One region of the Arthrobacter sp. GCM10027362 genome, then DNA from elsewhere that is predicted to be linked to it. Evidence: riboswitches for the same ligand, from Rfam matches in the RefSeq annotation. Region 1 holds a riboswitch; the other holds the start of a gene.
The links. A riboswitch is a leader RNA that binds a small molecule or an ion and turns the genes downstream of it on or off. The one in region 1 is predicted to bind S-adenosylmethionine.
Positions count from the first base shown of each region.

Region 2: it holds a riboswitch for S-adenosylmethionine, as region 1 does, so the genes downstream of both, ACFQ36_RS02265 (OsmC family protein) here and ACFQ36_RS19355 (methylenetetrahydrofolate reductase) in region 1, are expected to answer to the same signal.

Region 1 covers NZ_JBHTML010000199.1:751-6,848, forward strand. The annotation lists gene ACFQ36_RS19340 (cytochrome P450) at 1-1,120, shown strand, start outside; gene ACFQ36_RS19345 (FAD-binding oxidoreductase) at 1,127-2,536, opposite strand; gene ACFQ36_RS19350 (bifunctional o-acetylhomoserine/o-acetylserine sulfhydrylase) at 2,533-3,852, opposite strand; SAM riboswitch class IV at 3,919-4,048, opposite strand; SAM riboswitch class I at 4,262-4,374, shown strand; gene ACFQ36_RS19355 (methylenetetrahydrofolate reductase) at 4,478-5,392, shown strand; partial or broken gene ACFQ36_RS19360 (5-methyltetrahydropteroyltriglutamate--homocysteine S-methyltransferase) at 5,436-6,098, shown strand, end outside.
Region 2 covers NZ_JBHTML010000006.1:25,599-33,862, forward strand. The annotation lists gene ACFQ36_RS02225 (alpha-amylase family protein) at 1-119, shown strand, start outside; gene ACFQ36_RS02230 (SRPBCC domain-containing protein) at 251-688, shown strand; gene ACFQ36_RS02235 (hypothetical protein) at 792-995, shown strand; gene ACFQ36_RS02240 (hypothetical protein) at 1,027-2,304, opposite strand; gene ACFQ36_RS02245 (hypothetical protein) at 2,876-3,208, shown strand; gene ACFQ36_RS02250 (DUF1684 domain-containing protein) at 3,387-4,205, opposite strand; gene ACFQ36_RS02255 (metallophosphoesterase family protein) at 4,405-4,929, shown strand; gene ACFQ36_RS02260 (dienelactone hydrolase family protein) at 5,093-5,791, shown strand; SAM riboswitch class IV at 5,967-6,088, shown strand; gene ACFQ36_RS02265 (OsmC family protein) at 6,124-6,663, shown strand; gene ACFQ36_RS02270 (aldo/keto reductase family protein) at 6,807-7,811, opposite strand; gene ACFQ36_RS02275 (sugar O-acetyltransferase) at 8,014-8,264, shown strand, end outside.

The DNA.
Region 1 (6,098 bases):
GGTCAGCACCTATCCGGAGATTCTCGCGCTGCTGCACGATCCGCGGCTGAGCTCGGATCCGAGCCACAATCCGCAGTTTTCCGCTGCCGTGGAGCAGCAGCGGTCCGAGGGCATGCCACCGAGTTTCCTGATGATGGACCCGCCCGAGCACGACCGGCAGCGGCGCCTGGCGATGCGGCACTTCGGGCCGCCGCACGCGCCGTGGCGGGTCGCGGGCCTGGAACCCCGGATGGCCGAGATCGTCGGCGGGCTGATCGACGACATGGCGGGCAAGGCCCGGATCGACGTCGTGGACGAGTTGGCGTACCCGTTCCCGGTCTCGGTGATCTGCGAGCTGCTCGGCGTTCCGCCCGAGGACCGGCCGCGGTTCCGCAAATGGGTGGACATGGCGCTGGAGGCCATCAATCCCGGCGTGGATCCGCAGGTGCAGCAGCAGAAGCGGGAAGAGGCAGGCAGGGAGCTGTTCAACTTCATCTCGGACCTGGTGGAGCGGCACCGGCAGGCGCCGGGCGATGACCTGCTCTCGGCAATGGCCGCCGACGACGGACCCGAGGGGAGGCTGTCCACCGGGCAGTTGGCGAGCACCGGCCTGCTGCTGCTCATTGCCGGGCACGAAACCACCGTCAACCTCATCGCAAACGGCGTGCTGACCCTGCTGCGCCATCCCGACGCCCTCGAGCGGCTGCGCCGGGACCCGGACCTGGTCATCCCGATGACCGAGGAACTGCTGCGCTACGAACCGCCCGTGCACTTTGTGCCCATCCGGACGGCCCTGGACGATATCGATATCGCCGGAACCAGGATCCCCGCCGGCTCCCCGGTCACGCTGGTGCTCGCCGCCGCCAACCGCGATCCGGGCCACGTGGCCGAGCCGGACCGGTTCATCCCGGACCGGCGGCACAACCGGCACCTGGGCTTCGGCAGCGGCATCCATTTGTGCTTCGGTGCCCCGCTGGCCCGGCTGGAGACGCAGGTGGCCCTGACCGGGTTCGCCCGCCGGGTGCCCGACCCGCGGCTGGCCGAGGACCCGCCGCCGTACCGGCCCAGCCCGATCCTGCGCGGCCCGCTGCACCTGCCGGTCGACGTCGGCGCCGGCCAGGCCCGGCCGGGCCGGGCCTAGCCGGGCCTAGCCGGCGGGCTGGAACATGGATCCGGGATTCAGAATCCCTTGCGGGTCGAGTGCCTTTTTGATGGCCCGGTGGACAGCCAGCCCGGTTTCCCCGATCTCCTCACCCAGGTGCCGGGCCTTCATCCGCCCGATTCCGTGCTCTCCGGAAACCGGGCCGCCCAGCCCAATTGCCGCCTGCAGAACCAGGTCGTAGGCAGCCCGGGCACGGCCGCGCTCGTCCTCGTTTCCCGGGTTGAACACGATCATGGGGTGGAGGGTGCCGTCGGCAGCATGTCCGTGGACGCCGATGAACAGACCGGTATCCTCGGCGATCTCGGCCGCCTTGCCGATCAGCCTGGAGATGTGCCGGGGGAGAACGGTCACTTCATGCAGGATCCAGGTGCCCATGGCTTCCAGCGCCGGCTCAAGGCTGTGCCAGTACTGCATGAACAGTTCCCCCTCGGAGGGATCATCGGTGGCATAGGTAAAAACCGCCCCGTTCCCCAGGCAGAGTTCCTCGAAGGCTTCCAGTTCCCGGGAGTGCCCGGCGTCGCTCTGGGCATAGAGCACGGCGCCCGGAGCAGGAGCGTCATCGCCGAGGATGGGGCTGCCCAGATACCTTTCAACCGCCCCGATGCAGGGGCCGTCCATGATTTCGAGCAGACTCAGCCGGTGGCCGGTGGCCAGGAACCCGGTCACGCTCCGGCCGGCCGCCTCGGGGGTGGGGAAGGCGGCGACGGCGGTGCGTGGCGCCGGGGGCTTCTTCTGCAGGGACAGGGTCGCCTCGGTGATCAGGCCCAGCGTCCCCTCGGAGCCGACGAAGAGCCGGTTAAGGTCGTAGCCGGACACATCCTTGAGGGTCGTGCGGCCGGTCCTCAGGATCTCGCCGCCGGCCAGCACCACTTCCAGGCCCAGGACGCTGTCTGCGGTCACTCCGTATTTGGAGCCGCAGGGACCGCCCGACCCGTTGGCCAGGTTGCCGCCGATGGTGCACCAGTCGTTGGAGGTGGGGTCGGGCGCATAAAACAGGCCCTGTTCCTCAGCCGCCTTCTTCAGGTCCAGGGTGACGACGCCGGGCTGGACGATGGCCAGGCGTGCATCCCGGTCGATTACCGGCTTGGCGTTCATGCGGGTGAAGGAGATGGTGACGGCGCCGTCAACGGCGTTGGCAGCCCCGGTCAGGCCCGAGCCCGCGCCGCGGGGAACGATGGGAACCCCCGCCCCGGCGCAGGCCTTCACGACGGCTGCGACTTCGGCGGTGGAAGAGGGCCGGACCACCGCCAGGGGTGTCCCGGCCCCGGCCAGGGGCTGCATGTCCCGGCGGTAGCCTTCCGTCAGGCCGGGGTCGGTCAGCACGTTCGCTTCCCCGACGATGGCGGCCAGGTCGCCCAGCAGGGCCTCGACCGAGGTGCCGGCCACGGCCGTCATGATGCTGCCTTGGCGGCGCGGAATCCGGCGTCGAGGTCGGCGAGGATGTCGTCGATGTGCTCGAGGCCCACCGACAGCCGCACCAGGCCCGGGGTGACGCCGGCTGCTTCCTGCTGCTGCGGTGAAAGCTGGCTGTGCGTCGTGGAAGCGGGGTGGATGACCAGGGAACGGACGTCCCCGATGTTCGCCACATGGGAGTGGAGCTCCAGCCCGTCCACGAACCGCTTGCCTGCCTCGGCCCCGCCCCTGAGGCGGAAGGCGACCACGGCACCGGTGCCGCGGGGGCCGTACTTCTGCCCGCGCCCGAACCAGGGGCTGGAGGGCAGGCCGGCGTAGGCCACCGATTCGACGTCGTCGTGGCACTCGAGCCACTCGGCGACGGCCCGGGCGTTGGCGACATGCCGCTCCATCCGCAGGCTGAGGGTCTCCAGGCCCTGGGCGACCAGGAAGGCGTTGAACGGTGCCGCCGCCGCACCGAGGTCGCGCAGCAGCTGGACCCGGGCCTTGAGGATGTAGGACAGGTTGGCGCCCAGCGCCCCGCCCTCGCCCAGGTCGCGGCCGTAAACGAGCCCGTTGTAGGTGGGGTCGGGGGTGTTGAACCCGGGGAACCTGGCGGGGTCCTTCGTATAGTCGAAGGTGCCGCCGTCGACAATCACGCCGGCGATGGCGTTGCCGTGGCCGCCCAGGTACTTGGTGGCCGAATGCACGACGACGTCGGCGCCCCATTCCAGCGGGCGGATCAGGTATGGGGTGGCCAGGGTGTTGTCCACGATCAGCGGCACTCCCGCTTCGTGGGCCACGGCGCTGACGCCCTCCAGGTCCAGCACATCCTGCCGGGGGTTGGCCACCACTTCGCCGAAGAACAGCTTGGTGTTGGGCCGGACCGCGCGGCGCCAGTCGTCCAGGTTGTCCGGATCCGCGACGAACGTGACCTCGATGCCGAATTTTCCGAGCGTGTGGGCGAAAAGGTTGAACGTGCCGCCGTACAGGCTCGGGCTGGCCACAATATGGTCGCCGGCCTCGGCGATGTTCAGGACCGCGAAGGTTTCCGCGGCCTGTCCCGAGGACAGCAGCAGGGCAGCGAGGCCCCCCTCCAGGCTGGCGATGCGGGTTTCCACCGCTTCCTGGGTGGGGTTGCCGATGCGCGTATAGATGGGGGCCAGTTCGGCGAGGGCAAAGCGGTTCGCCGCGCTTTCGGCGCTGGGGAAGACGAACGAGCTGGTCTGGTAGATGGGCAGTGCCCGGGCCCCGGTGGCGGCGTCGGCGGGCTGTCCTGCGTGGATCTGGCGGGTTTCAAACGACCACGAATTGCTCATCGGTACGGCTCCTTACGAATCAGGGCCCACGGCATTGTCCGGAGGCATTCCTCGGAACGGCGGTGGCGCCCGCGCTTGCCGCCGGCGGGTCCGCCGGCGGCCTGGTCTTCACCCGGGGCACCCCGCCGCGGAGGAGGGTTGCCGGTCAGCAAGCCGGGGCATCCGGTCCTTTGGTCCTCTGCTGACGCTCATGACCTGGCTATACAGTCTGGGACACCGTGCGCCAGGGCGCGGAAATGTGAATGAATGCGTCCGGGAACGGCCCGAATATGTGTTTTGGGGAAGCGGGGCGTCATATGACCTGTCCGGCCCGCTTCATGACGACGCAGTCGGCAGAAATCGTCATGTTGCGGCCAGGTTCCGCCGGTATTTGCCGCCCGCTGCCGCCGTGGCCTTAGGGTGGTCCCACCAACCATCAAGAGCGGCCGAGAGATCTGGCTTGTTGACGCCGCAGCAACCATCCGCCTGCCCCTCCGCCGGAGGGACAGGCCGGAACGGTGCTACTGCCAGAACCGATGGAGACGCACCAGCGGACCCACCCCGAGCCTTGTGCCGCGGCCCGGGAATCCCGTTGGTTCCCGGGCCACCCGCTGGTGCACTCCCTCGGACGAACCGAGGAGTGGAAATGACCTTGACACCACGGGCGGCGGCACCACCGTCGTTGTCCTATGAGCTGTATCCGCCGGCCGGCCCGGAGGCCGAGGCGCCGGTGCTGCGCGCCATTGCCGAACTCGAGGCCACCAACCCGGACTATGTGTCCGTGACCTACAGCGGGACGCCGGCCCGGCGCCGGGCCTCGATCCGGCTGATCGAGCACCTGGTGCGCAATACCCGGCTGCGCCCGCTGGCCCACCTGACCTGCGTGGGGGAGACCCGGGCAAGCCTGGACCTGCTGGTGCGCCAGATTGTGGGGCTGGGGGTCCGGGGCGTGCTGGCCATGCGCGGGGACCTGCCCCGGGATCCGGAAGCGTTCCGCGGCGAGCTGCCCTTTGCCCGCTACCTGGTGGAACTGATCCGCCAGGTCGAGGCCGGCCACGGCGCCACGCTGGCCGGCGGCCGGCTGGCGGTGGGCGTGGCCGCGTACCCGAACCGGCATCCGGAGTCACCCTCGTTCCAGCACGACGTCGAGGTGCTGGTGTCCAAGGAGCGTTCCGGCGCCGATTTTGCCATCACCCAGGTGTACTTCGACCCGGAGCACTACGTGCGCCTGGTCGCGGCGGCCCGCGCCGCCGGGGTGACCATGCCGATCATCCCGGGGGTGATCCCGATGTCCAGCGTCCGCCGGCTGGAACGGCTGGCCGTGATGACCGGCGTCCGCCCGGACGCGGCGCTGCTGCACCGGCTGGAGACGGCCTCGGACGACGCCGAACGGCAGCGGATCGGGGTCAAGGCTGCGGCCGGGCTGGCCCGGGCCGCCTTCGACGCCGGGGCCCCCGGACTGCACCTGTATACCTTCAACGACCCGCGCGCCTCGATCGAGGTCATCGAGGCGGTCGGCCTGCCGGCCGCGCGCACCCTGTCCTCTTCCGTCCCGGCCTGACCCGGGCCGGAACCGCAACCCCCACTTCCATCAGGAGAACACCATGAGCACCACGCACACCTTCCCCGCCGCCACCATCCTGGGCTACCCGCGCATCGGCCCGCAGCGCGAACTGAAGAAGGCCCTGGAGGCCTACTGGGCCGGCGCCCTGGACGAGGCCGGCCTGGACCGGGCCGCCGAGGAACTGCAGGACCGCACCGTGGAGCGCCTGGCCGCGCTCGGGCTGGACGCCGCCGATTCCTCCATCCCGGCGGACTTTGCCCTCTACGACCAGGTGCTGGATGCCACCGCGGCGCTCGGCGCGCTGCCGGCCCGGTTCGCCGACCTCGCCGCCGAAGACGGCTCCGTGGACACCGCCGGGTACTTCACCCTGGCCCGCGGCGACGGACAGCGGCCGCCGCTGGAGCTGACGAAATGGTTCGACACCAACTACCACTACCTGGTCCCCGAGATCGGCCCCGGAACCCCGTTTGCCGCCGTCGCCCACCGGCTGGCCGGCATCATTGGCCGGCAGCGCGGGCGCGGCGCGGTGCTGCGCCCGGTCCTGGTGGGCCCGGTGACCTACCTGCTGCTGGCCAAGGCCGAGGCCGGGGCTCCGGCGGGCTTCGATCCGCTGTCCCTGATCGACGACGCCGTGGCCGCCTATGCCGGCATCCTCGCCAACCTGTCCGCGGCCGGCGCCGAGTGGGTCCAGCTGGACGAGCCG
Region 2 (8,264 bases), on a different contig from region 1:
ACCTGCTCGGCGGCGACGACATCCAGTTGTCCGGGGAGGGAACCTGCGAGCTGGCCCTGCCGGCCTACGGTTACCGGTGGCTGCGCGTGCTCAACCGGAGCGACCGCCGGCTGCCCTGAACGCCGGGGCCGCGGGCCTTGACAGCACCCGGATAGGGACTAAGTTCAACCTTGTCTGCTGCCGCGGACGCGGGCAGCGGTCGGATACGGCCCCGTCCGCGCAGGCCGCCACCGCTTGGAAGGACAGCAAAATGACAGAGTCAGCAGCGGATCGGGAACTGGTCATCACCAGGGTGTTCAAGGCCCCGCGGGAGCAGGTGTACAAGGCCTTTACGGACCCGGACACGCTCGCCAAATGGTTCGGCCCGGTTGGCTTTTCGGTTCCGCGCGAGAGCATGGACTTCGACATGCGGGCTGGCGGCGAGCAGAATTTCGTGATGGTCAGCAACGAGGACCCGAATTTCCAGTCCAAGGTCAGTGCCACCTTCACCGAAGTGGTGAAGAATGAGCGGCTCGCGGGCACCGAGACCTGGGAGGACGGCACCATGAACCTAAGCTTCGAATTCCAGGACGAGGACGGCGGCACCCGGCTGGTGCTGCGCCAGGGACCCTACACCGAGGAGATGGAGGCCATGGCCCGCGAAGGCTGGGAGAGCTCCTTCACCAAGCTGGACGCCCTGCTGGCCTGATCCCGGTGCCGGTACTGGATACGGTGCCGTTCTTTACCTATGGTGGATGAACCATCCGGCCCGGGACAGGCCCGGGCCGGTCCGAGAGGAGGAGGAAACAGTCATGCGCGGGCTTCCCGATTCCTTGGAACCGACCATCGATGCGGCCGACATCGAGGCCTTGGCCGAGGGCCTGGCCGGAGTGGATGACATCCGTCCTGTCCTGGACGAGGACGATTCCGACCGGGGCCTGGATACCGAGCGGCTGGTGATTGTCGACGACGACCGCGACCCCGCCCTGGACGGGCAGGCGCTGTCGGAGGTATAGCGTTCAGCGCCTCTCCTGCGGCCGGACGGGCTCAGCCCTCGTCCGGCCGCAGCCGCTGCTCGGGCAGGTTCACGTGGATGCTTTCCTGCACCTTGCCCCACTGTTCCTTCAGCCGCGCCCGTGCGGCCGCCGCCGAGGCCTCGGCACGGCCCCCGATCCCGGACAGCAGCTGGCGCAATTCCTCGTCATCGACCGGTCCGTCCTGGATCAGCGACTGCAGCCGGTTTCCCACCCGTTCCCGCAGGTCCTCGGGCACCAGTTCGGCGGCCCGTTCCGGTAGCACACCCCGTCCGGCACCGCCGTGGACGCCGTCCTCCCGGCCCTTGCCGTACAGCTCCGGATGCAGGTAGCGGCCGCGCTCCCCGTCCGCCTTGTCCTCCTCCGCGGGGATCCGGTTCGCCGCGGCCCAGGCATCACGGCGCACCCCGATGACCTGCCAGCAGACCTTCACCCGGGGCATGTCGGTGCGGATGGTGAACGCGTTCTCCTCAATCTCCTCGGCCACAATCGCCTGCGCAAAGTGCCCGAGGACGGTGAGCTGGTAGCGGAAATCGCTGTTGAGGGCTTCGAAGTAATCCGGCAGCTCAACCCGGGCCGCGCCGTCGTCGCCGGTGGTCACCGTGCCGCTGGAGACGTTGAGCATCTCGGGGGCCTCGATGAAGGCATGGGACAGGTATTCGTGTTCCGGGTCCAGCGGATGGTCCGCGGTGAAGCTGCCGCCGCCCTTGATCAGCGTCCCGGTGACCCGGGCCGTGGCCAGGACCTGGCTGGCGAAGCCCTGCGGATTCTCGCCCGGATTCTCACCGAGCACGCCTGCGGAATCCGGGACGGATCCGAAGGCACTGCCCTCCGCCGCGCCGGCCGGGAGGCTTTGGTCCTGGACGCCTCCGCCGGTGGACAGGTCCAGGCCATAAACGCCGCAGCCCTGCGCCAGGGTGAGGCTCTGGGCGCCGTCCCGGGACGTGCCCTGGGCCCGGACTCCGTTGCTGGAGCCGTTAATGCCCACCCCGGTGGCATTGCCGGCAAAGCCGGTGGCACCGTTGCCTTCCGTAGGGCCAAAGAGCACGCCGGGCAGCCCGTAGCCGTTGAAGCTGCGCTCCACCATCCCTGGACCGGCCAGGCCGTGGCCCTCCACCCCGGCCGGGGTCTCGATGGGAATGCCGGTGCTGCCCTGCGGCGGGGCCCCGCTGGTCCCGGGGACTCCGCCGCCGGTGCGGGAGTCCCCCCGGACTCCCGCCGGAGCCCGATTGCCGTTGCTGTCCGCAGGCTGCTGCCCGCTGTTGGCCGGATCAGATCCTTCTACACGCACCGTTGCGCCCCCCTTAGGCATGGTTGTATCGGCTGGCTAAGCCGCACCCTTCCCCAGCATCGGTCCCCGCCGGGCACTTGACAAGAGTCTGGCTGACAACAATTTGACACGGCGGGAAAATTCCTCCATGCACGCCTGTCCGCATTTGCAGGTCGGCAGGCGTCGGGGACGCCCGGAACCGGCCGTTCGGACAAGTGTGAGGCAACCGTTTAACCCAGCCGCCCGCCACGGTCCTACGGCCCCCGTCGGCACGGTCGCCGCAGGTCAGCGGCATCTTTAAGTTCTTTCTTGAAAAGGGGTTCCGGCGTTTATGGGTTTCCCCTAAGATGTACTCACACCGTTGGGGCGCGGTGGGACGCAGGGGAGCAAAACGAATTGACTCCCGAGGGATGGCAACCTCGAAAGTCCAGTGCACGTAGGACCGGGAAGCCCCGGAAAAGTACCGGCACCAGTGAGCGGTAAAGGCGAAGAAATACCGGGGCCCGCTGAACCGCTCATTTTGAACCAGGGGGACGCGCCTTCCGCGTCCGGAGCCGCCGGGAATTTCAGAAATTCATGGAAGTCAACTGTCATGAACAATGCAATTACTACGCGCCCGCTGATTCTGGTAACAGGAACCCTGTTGAGCCTTGTCGGGGGCCTGGGATTGGCAGCGCCGGCCAGTGCAAGCACGGACGTGGCCAGCAGCGTAACCAGCGTTTCGACGCCGGCCCATTACGGTGACCACTACGGCCATCACCGGCATCACAGGCACCATCACAAGCACCATAACCGGTGCCATCACCACCACTACTGGGACAGCCACCGCGACCACAAGTGTCGGCACCACCACAAGCGGGATTGGGACAGCTCCAAGGTCAATTTCTTCGCTGGAGACTATAGCGTCACAGTTGGTGTTTTTTAGGAAATAGATTGGAAGATTGAACGTCTGCGGCTCAGCGGGTTTTCCGCCGGGTCGCAGACGCTTCACGTTAATTCAGTTAATGTAATGGAAGCAACGGGAGGGCCGGTTTCTTCGCCCCTCCCGTTTCGTACCGGCGGCGGCCAAATACTTCGTCCGCCGCCCCGAGGGACAGGATTCATCAGCGGAACCGCCGTTCCCCGGCCTCCACCGCGGCGTCCACGAAGTTTCCCTCGATCGGGCGCGGGCAGATGCCGAAGTCCGTGAAGGCGCTGGGGAAATTGATGGCGCGGTTGAAGTCGATGGTCACGGTGCCGTCCACTGCCGGCCGGCTGGTCACCACCTGGCGCCAGCCGGCCGTCGATTCCCCGTTGGTCCGGTCATGGAAGGTGAGCCGGAGCGTGCCGAGCTTCTCCGGCTCGGCCACCAGGATATGGGCGCGGCCGTCGAGGCTGAACTCGACGGTGCCGACGGCGGTGGCGACACCGCCGACCAGCGGATTGGAGGTTTCAATGTCCACTTGGCGCGGCCGGTCGTACGCCTCGAAACGGCCCGTGAGCACCAGGTCCGGGTTGTAGGGAAAGGTCGGAACGCCGTTGAACCCGGTGAACACCGGCGAAGCGTTGTCCCGGGTGCGCACCGCGTAGCGGTTCCCGCGCACGGCAAGTTCGACGACGATGCTGCCGTACCGCACCCAGTTCAGCGACTCCTCATCCGCCAAGGCGGCAGTGAAGGTGCCGGCAACGGGTTTTCCGCTGTCCACGAAGACCAACCCGTCCCCGGCCACGGCCGTTAAGGCAGCCGAACCGCCCTCGGAGGAGACACCGTCGGCACTCCACAATCCCGGGACCAGCTCCAGCGCGGAGGGCCTGGCGGGCAGCCACTGCAGCGAGGTCAGGGTCAGCCATCCGTGGTCGGCGGCCAGGGCCTTGTCCCGGCCGGCGCGGAAGCGCTTCCAGCGTTCGACGAGGGCATCGGGGGATTGGGCGGCGGGGTTCATGCTGTGCAATAACACGGCGCCGCCCGGGCGTTATTCCGGGTTGGAGGGCCTCGCCCCAACTTCGCCGCCCCGGGGCACCGCCGGTGCTGGAGTCCCGGACGCCCACCGGAATTGGAAGGCCGTCCGCTTCCCGGCATTGGCCCGGAGCGGGGACGTGGGGTTGGCTGACAATATTCGGGCCGGATGGGAAAATGCCCGCATGTCCGCCCGCCTGCTGTTCCTTGCCGATACCCATGTGCCCAAGCGGGCCCGCGGCCTGCCGGCCGCCGTCTGGGACGCCGTCAAACGGGCGGATGTGGTGTTCCACGCCGGGGACTGGGTGTGCGTGGAGCTGCTGGACGAGCTGCGGCTGCGCGCCGTGCAGCTGGTGGGGGTGTACGGCAATAACGACGGCGCTGCACTGCGGGCGCGGCTGCCGGAGGTGGCGCGGGTGGAACTCGAAGGCGTGCGCTTCGCCATGGTGCACGAGACCGGGCAGGCCCGCGGGCGGGAAGCCCGCGCGGATGAGCGGTTCCCGGATGCGGACGTGCTGGTTTTCGGACACAGCCACATTCCGTGGGACACCGTAACGCCGCGTGGGATGAGGCTGCTGAATCCCGGTTCGCCCACCGACCGGCGGCGGCAGCCGTTCTGCAGCTACCTGACTGCTGTGGCGGAGGCGGGACAGCTGCGCGACGTGGAACTGATCCCGCTGCCGGCCGCCGGACGGCCCGCTCCAGGCTGACCGCCCGCCGGTTTGCCCTCGAATCGGGACCACGCTGCATTCCACAGCGGCAGCAGAATCTCTTTTCAAGGGGAAATCCGGCCGGTTCCTGATACGGGACGCGAGTGCCGCACCGGCGGCGGAGTCGATACTGTGGCAACGCCCCAATCTTCGAGGAGGAACCTTGGCCCGGCAGACCCCGCACCAGAACGTCACCTTCCCCTCCGCCGGAGGCGAGGCCCACGGCTACCTGGCCCTGCCGGAGTCCGGCAAGGGCCCGGGAGTGATCGTCATCCAGGAATGGTGGGGGCTGGTGGACCACATCCGTGACGTCGCGGACCGGCTGGCCGCCGAGGGATTCGTGGCGCTGGCGCCGGACCTGTACGGCGGCCGCATCGCCCACGACCGCGCCGAGGCCGCCGAAATAATGGCCAAGCTGCCGGAGGATGAAGGTGCGAGGCTGCTGGCCGGGGCCGTGGACTATCTGCTCTCCAGCGATGCGGTGACCAGCTCGACGGTGGGGGCCATCGGCTTCTGCATGGGCGGCGGCTTCGTCCTGGCGCTCGCCGCCCAACAGGGCGAGCGCATCAGCGCCGCGGTGCCGTTCTACGGGGTGGGCCGGGGCGTGCCGGATTCCTTCAAGGGCGTGCGCGCGGCCATCCAAGGCCACTACGGGGAGCAGGACAGGTCCTACCCGGCGGAGAAGGCCCGGGCTCAGGCGGAGCAGATCCGGCGCGAGTCCGGCACCGAAGTCACATACTACTTCTACGACGCCCCGCACGCCTTCCACAATGACCAGAACCCTGCCGGCAATTACCGTCCGGCCGAGGCCAGACTGGCTTGGAGCCGGGCAGTCCAGTTCCTCAAAGACAAAGTCCGCTAGCCTCCCCCTTCACAAATTGGTCATTTGGTGTCGCCTCCCGGCGGAAGTTGGTCAATAGATGCCGCCTCCCGGCAAATAGTGGACGCTGCCTGAGAACTGGCACCGGCGTCGGCTGTATTGCGCCGTGTTACCGGTTGCTTGCCGCCGTTGCCTGCAGCTTCCAAGATGGGAACGGAATCAAGAGTCCCAACGACAAGCCCTGGCTGGTTGGGCGGCAACCCTCATCGCTGTAGTGGGGTGCCCCAGGTGACGATTCGGCGCAGCCCGGCGAGGGACCGGGCCGCGTAAGTATGGCGCCGTGCCTGGCATGCGCCACGACACGAAGGAACATCATGACCGAAACCGCAGTACGGGACCTGGCCGAAGACCGCGCCGCACGACTGGACGAGGCCGGCAGGTTCTGGAGCCGCAGGATTGCCGAGGACACCGCCAATGCCCGGCTGAGCTTCAAGACGGCCGGCGACGGCGTAGGGGCGGTGGCCACCCGCGTCACCGCCGGCAGGCACGAATTCAGCGTGGATGAGCCGGCCGGGTTGGCCGGCGACGATGCCGCAGCGAGCCCGGTGGAGTACGCGCTCGGCGCGCTGATCTCCTGCCAGGTGGTCGTGTACCGGCTGTACGCGCACCAGCTGGGCATCCAAATTGATGAAATCAGCATCGCTGCCGAGGGTGATCTTGACGTACGGGGCTTGTTCGGCGTCGACGACCAGATCCGTCCCGGGTTCGAGGCCGTGCGCCTGAAGGTTAACATCACCGGCCCCGAGACCCGGGAACGCTACGAGGAGCTGCGCCGGACCGTGGATGCCCACTGCCCGGTCCTCGACCTCTTCGCCAATCCGACCCCGGTCAGCATTGAGGTAACCAAGAACTAGCCGGACGTGTGCAGGCCGGCCGATACTGCCGGCCGGCCTGCACGCAGACTCCGGCCGGTCTTTGCCGAGTCCACCCGCCTGCTGCCCAATTCTTCCAGGCGGGCAGCAGACAGTGCCCAATTTTTTGCCGGGGGCCGGCGGGGTCAGGCGAGGCGGGCTGCAGGCGGCCTGGTCCTGGCCGGGTCCCGCTCGGCCAGCCCGCCCAGGATCTCGTCGATCCGGGCCATGGTCTCCGCGTCCAGCCGCACGCCTGTGGCCTTGACGTTCGAGCTGACCTGCTCCGGTCGGGAGGCGCCGATGATGGCGGAGGCGACATTGAGGTTCTGCAGCACCCAGGCCACGGCCAGCTGGGCCATGGTCAGGCCGGCCTCCTGGGCGACCGGCTGCAGGCGGTGCACCGCGGTGAGCACATCGTCACCGAGCCAGCGCCTGATCATGTCTGCGCCACCCTTCTCGTCTGCCGCGCGGCTCCCGGGCGGCACCGCCGCACCGGGCTTGTACTTGCCGGTGAGTACACCTTGGGCCACCGGCGACCAGACGATCTGGGAGATGCCCAGGTCTTCCGAGGCCGGCACCACTTCGTCCTCGATCACCCGCCAGAGCATGGAGTACTGCGGCTGGTTGGACACCAGCTGGAAGCCCAGGTCCGCGGCCAGGGCATGGCCGTCGCGCAGCTGGTCTGCGGTCCACTCGCTGACCCCGATGTACAGGGCCTTGCCGGCCCTGACCACGTCCGCGAAGGCCTGCATGGTTTCCTCCAGCGGCGTTTCGACGTCGTAGCGGTGGGCCTGGTAGAGGTCCACGTAGTCGGTCTGCAGCCGGCGCAGCGAGCCGTTGATCGATTCCATGATGTGTTTGCGGGAGAGCCCGGTGTCGTTGTGGCCCTTGGGCCCGGTGGGGAAGTAGACCTTGGTGAAGATCTCCAGGGATTCCCGCCGCTCGTCCTTCAGCGCATTGCCCAGCACCGTCTCGGCCGCCCCGTTGGCGTAGACATCGGCGGTGTCAAAGGTGGTGATGCCGGCGTCGAGCGCCTCATGCACGCAGGCGGTGGCGACGTCGTTTTCCACTTGGGAACCGTGCGTGAGCCAGTTGCCGTAGGTGATTTCCGAGATCTTCAGCCCGCTGTTGCCCAGATACCTGAATTCCATGCCCCCAAGCTAGCAGCCAAGGGTCCCGCCGCGAGCGAAGTGAGCGGTCAGGGGAGCTGCCCGGGGTCCCCGCGCGCACAGCGTGCGGGCAGGCGGTGAGCGGGCTGCGGCATCCCGGCGGCGCCGGGTCTACCGCCGGCGGGTCCGCAGCGGCAGGATGGTCTTCACCGGGGAGCCGGCCGGCACAGGGAAAGGAAGCGGGATGACCGACTACTTCAAGGACGATCCAAGGACCCAGCAGGAGCGGATGCTGGCCGGGGACCTGTACATTGCCGATGATCCGGTGCTGGCCCGCGCCAACCGGGACGCCGTCCGGATTGCCGCCGAATACTCGAGGATCTGGCCTGCCCATCCCGACACCGCCAAGCGTATTCTGCGCCGGTTGCTGGGATCGGTGGGGGAGGGGACGGAGATCCGGGCGCCCCTGTACGTGGATTACGGCAAACACATTTC